2 regions of the Metabacillus herbersteinensis genome follow, and region 2 is predicted to be linked to the other one. Evidence: a T-box and tRNA genes for the amino acid it is inferred to sense, from the RefSeq annotation. Region 2 holds a T-box; the other holds one or more tRNA genes.
The links. The T-box of region 2 lies ahead of ileS (isoleucine--tRNA ligase). A T-box ahead of a tRNA ligase gene usually reads a tRNA of that ligase, here a tRNA-Ile.

Region 1 (2,170 bases), on a different contig from region 2:
ACGTTATCCACAGTTCAAGAATTTTATAATTTCCTTAACAAAGAAAAAGACGTTGCATTATGCAACGTCTTTTAAAAGATGACCCATACGGGATTCGAACCCGTGTTACCGCCGTGAAAGGGCGGTGTCTTAACCGCTTGACCAATGGGCCATATATATATTATTATCTGGCGGAGAAGGAGGGATTTGAACCCTCGCGCCGCTTACACGACCTACACCCTTAGCAGGGGCGCCTCTTCAGCCACTTGAGTACTTCCCCAGATATATGGCTCCGCAGGCAGGACTCGAACCTGCGACCGATCGGTTAACAGCCGATAGCTCTACCACTGAGCTACTGCGGAATAAAAACATAAACTTTTTTTCTAAGAGATGGTGGGCCTGAATGGACTCGAACCATCGACCTCACGCTTATCAGGCGTGCGCTCTAACCAGCTGAGCTACAGGCCCATTTGGAGCGGGTGAAGGGAATCGAACCCTCATCATCAGCTTGGAAGGCTGAGGTTTTACCACTAAACTACACCCGCATTTATTTAGTTAAAAAGGGCGACTGATGGGAATCGAACCCACGAATGCCTGAACCACAATCAGGTGCGTTAACCACTTCGCCACAACCGCCACAGTAAAAATGCTTAAAATTTTCGAAAGAAAAGGTGGCTCAGGACGGAATCGAACCGCCGACACAAGGATTTTCAGTCCTTTGCTCTACCGACTGAGCTACTGAGCCATAAGTTTTCGGCTTCCGCTAAGCTTCAAATCTCTTCGTCAGCTCCTTCACTTACATCCTCACGTATTAATATACGCTCCGGTGTTCACTCAGTCACTTCCTCGACCATTTCGCTTATCGAAACCCTTATCTAGGGTACAATTTTCTAATTTGATATGGCGGTCCCGACGGGAATCGAACCCGCGATCTCCTGCGTGACAGGCAGGCATGTTAACCGCTACACCACGGAACCGTAAAATTTATGATTGGTTGCGGGGGCAGGATTTGAACCTGCGACCTTCGGGTTATGAGCCCGACGAGCTACCGAACTGCTCCACCCCGCGATAATAATAATTATTAATGGTTTTCTATGCTCTTTGTATTTACTTATTAAAATCCGTACTGCTTCTAGGATGATAAAAGTGGAGGAGGAAGAGGGATTCGAACCCCCGCGGGGTTTGACACCCCTGTCGGTTTTCAAGACCGATCCCTTCAGCCAGACTTGGGTATTCCTCCGTTGGTATTACAGATAAATGGTGGACCTTGTAGGACTCGAACCTACGACCGGACGGTTATGAGCCGTCTGCTCTAACCAGCTGAGCTAAAGGTCCCTTAATTTGGTAGCGGCGGAGGGAGTCGAACCCACGACCTCACGGGTATGAACCGTACGCTCTAGCCAGCTGAGCTACACCGCCAAATTAGGATGATATTTAAAACACATATGGTGGAGCCTAGCGGGATCGAACCGCTGACCTCCTGCGTGCAAGGCAGGCGCTCTCCCAGCTGAGCTAAGGCCCCAAATTGTAAAAGAAAATGGTCGGGAAGACAGGATTCGAACCTGCGACCCCTTGGTCCCAAACCAAGTGCTCTACCAAGCTGAGCTACTTCCCGTTATGGCGCGCCCGAGAGGAGTCGAACCCCTAACCTTTTGATCCGTAGTCAAACGCTCTATCCAATTGAGCTACGGGCGCATATTAAAAAATTAAGATGGTGCCGAGGACCGGAATCGAACCGGTACGGTAGTCACCTACCGCAGGATTTTAAGTCCTGTGCGTCTGCCAGTTCCGCCACCCCGGCAACATATTAAGAGCGGAAGACGAGGTTCGAACTCGCGACCCCCACCTTGGCAAGGTGGTGTTCTACCACTGAACTACTTCCGCATATGCTGACAAAAAAATTTATATGGTGCGGGTGAAGGGACTCGAACCCCCACGTCACAAGGACACTAGATCCTAAGTCTAGCGCGTCTGCCAATTCCGCCACACCCGCATATAAATGGTGAGCCATGAAGGATTCGAACCTTCGACCCTCTGATTAAAAGTCAGATGCTCTACCAACTGAGCTAATGGCTCATCTTAAAAGTATGAAAAAGATGAAAGTTTTTGTAGTTGTTTCTCGACGTCCAAGTCTCAGAAAGGTTATGCAAGAAGCAGCTCGATTTGTACGCTGTAGTAACGCTTCGTAGCT
Region 2 (2,170 bases):
GTCGGTTTTTTCGTTCTCCAATCATGTGGATACGAATGTGTAATAAAGCTTAGTTTCAGGAGTGCCCCAACTTCTTGTAATTTTTCAGAGATTGGTTTATTCGCTTCATCATAAAATAACCCTTCAAAACCTTCTGCCTCTTTTGTCATATATCCCTTTTCATCAACTGGACATAATACATCTAAGCCATATTTTTGCCCAATAATAAAGTCATCTTCACCATGTCCAGGTGCTGTATGAACACATCCAGTACCAGCTTCTGTTGTCACATGCTCACCAAGCATAACAAGTGAATCACGGTCATAAATAGGATGTTTAGCAACGACATTTTCTAGCTGGCTACCTTTTAATGTTCTACTTACCTTATACTGATCCCACTCCATTGTTTTTGCGACTGACTCAACTAAATCTGAAGCTAAAACAAATTTGTCGTCATTAACATCAACAACACTATATTCTAATTCAGGATGTACACAAATTCCAAGGTTTGCAGGAATTGTCCAAGGAGTCGTAGTCCAAATAACGATCTTTTCTCCATTTGTTAAAACGTTCTTTCCGTCTTTTACTGGAAAAGCAACGTAGATCGATGGAGAACGTTTATCATCATATTCAATTTCCGCTTCAGCTAAAGCAGATTCACTTGATGGAGACCAATAAACCGGTTTTAAGCCTTTATAGATATAGCCTTTTTTCGCCATCTCACCAAATACTTTAATTTGTTGTGCTTCATATTCAGGTTTTAGTGTTACGTATGGGTTCTCCCAATCACCTCGAACGCCCAGTCTTTTAAACTGTTCACGTTGATTTTTGATTTGCTCCCATGCATACTCCTCACAAAGCTTGCGGAATTCTGCAACCGACATTTCTTTACGTTTTACTTTTTTGTTTTTAGTTAGGGCAGTTTCAATTGGCAAGCCATGTGTGTCCCAACCTGGAACATATGGAGCACAAAAGCCACTCATTGATTTGTAGCGAACGATAAAATCTTTCAAAACTTTATTTAACGCATGACCCATATGGATGTCACCATTTGCATATGGAGGTCCATCATGTAAAACAAACAAAGGTCTGTTTTTAGTATGCTCCTGAACTTTTTGATAAATTTTCATTTCTTCCCATTTTTCTTGAAGTTGCGGCTCACGATTTGGCAAGTTTCCGCGCATCGGAAAGTCTGTTTTCGGCATAAGCAGCGTATCTTTATATTCCATTTTCATTCCTCCAATAAATTTATGAACACAAAAAACCTTCTCATCCCATAAGGGACGAGAAGGTTTATCTCGCGGTACCACCCTTTTAGACGATTAACTTCACTTAAAGCTAATTGTCCTCTCCAACATTCGTAACGAGAATGACACGTCTTCGCTTACTTACAAGTTCAGCAAGAAACTCAAGGGTGATTTTTATTCATTCATCTTATGCCGAGCTTTCACCACCCTCGACTCGCTAGAAATAAGAATTGAAAGAACTACTGTCCCTATCAATGTTTTTTCTAATTAAATTCGTATTTGTTTTCAGTATTATATGCGAAAAAAAGGAAGAAAGTCAAGTTTACGCTTTAGCTTCTTCTTCTTCTCCATAGATAGGATCTACTTCATATTGCATAAGGTGATCCCAATCATCATTTTTCAATAAATCAAGTTGTGCTTCGATAAGCATCTGAAATCTGGTACGGAACACTTTTGATTGCTTTTTAAGCTCTTCAATTTCCATCGCAATTTTTCTTGATTTCATTAAAGACTCGTTAATAATTCTGTCAGAATTCTTTTCTGCTTCTTTAACAATCAACTTCGCTTCTTTTTGAGCGTTGCGTTTAACATCTTCAGCAGCTTCTTGAGCGATTAAGATCGATTTATTTAACGTCTCTTCAATATTCGTAAAGTGACCTAATTTCTGAGACAGCTCAGAAACACGAGACTCAAGTTCTTTTTTTCACGGATTATCATTTCATAATCTTTTATGACTTGATCTAAAAACTCATTCACTTCATCTTCATCATATCCACGAAAGCCTTTGTTGAATTCTTTGTTATGAATATCTAACGGTGTTAAGGGCACGAATGCCACCTCCATTATGTAGTAAATTCTACAGTTCTATTCAATATTATAAATCATAATTCGACATCTTTGTAGAAAATCCTGCTAATTTATGAAATTATTTTTGTTTTGTTACA

Region 1: it has a tRNA-Ile gene. The T-box ahead of ileS (isoleucine--tRNA ligase) is inferred to sense a tRNA for this amino acid. The anticodon was not compared.

Annotation. Positions count from the first base shown of each region.
Region 1 covers NZ_JBHLVO010000028.1:377-2,546, reverse strand. Annotated here, with positions in the region: tRNA gene ACFFIX_RS21820 (tRNA-Glu) at 80-151, opposite strand; tRNA gene ACFFIX_RS21815 (tRNA-Ser) at 169-259, opposite strand; tRNA gene ACFFIX_RS21810 (tRNA-Asn) at 267-341, opposite strand; tRNA gene ACFFIX_RS21805 (tRNA-Ile) at 371-447, opposite strand; tRNA gene ACFFIX_RS21800 (tRNA-Gly) at 451-524, opposite strand; tRNA gene ACFFIX_RS21795 (tRNA-His) at 543-615, opposite strand; tRNA gene ACFFIX_RS21790 (tRNA-Phe) at 652-724, opposite strand; tRNA gene ACFFIX_RS21785 (tRNA-Asp) at 881-956, opposite strand; tRNA gene ACFFIX_RS21780 (tRNA-Met) at 971-1,047, opposite strand; tRNA gene ACFFIX_RS21775 (tRNA-Ser) at 1,127-1,219, opposite strand; tRNA gene ACFFIX_RS21770 (tRNA-Ile) at 1,238-1,314, opposite strand; tRNA gene ACFFIX_RS21765 (tRNA-Met) at 1,322-1,398, opposite strand; tRNA gene ACFFIX_RS21760 (tRNA-Ala) at 1,426-1,501, opposite strand; tRNA gene ACFFIX_RS21755 (tRNA-Pro) at 1,518-1,594, opposite strand; tRNA gene ACFFIX_RS21750 (tRNA-Arg) at 1,598-1,674, opposite strand; tRNA gene ACFFIX_RS21745 (tRNA-Leu) at 1,692-1,780, opposite strand; tRNA gene ACFFIX_RS21740 (tRNA-Gly) at 1,792-1,863, opposite strand; tRNA gene ACFFIX_RS21735 (tRNA-Leu) at 1,887-1,972, opposite strand; tRNA gene ACFFIX_RS21730 (tRNA-Lys) at 1,980-2,055, opposite strand.
Region 2 covers NZ_JBHLVO010000004.1:45,543-47,712, reverse strand. Annotated here, with positions in the region: gene ileS (isoleucine--tRNA ligase) at 1-1,208, opposite strand, end outside; T-box leader at 1,256-1,490, opposite strand; partial or broken gene ACFFIX_RS07105 (DivIVA domain-containing protein) at 1,549-2,054, opposite strand; gene ACFFIX_RS07100 (YlmH family RNA-binding protein) at 2,152-2,170, opposite strand, start outside.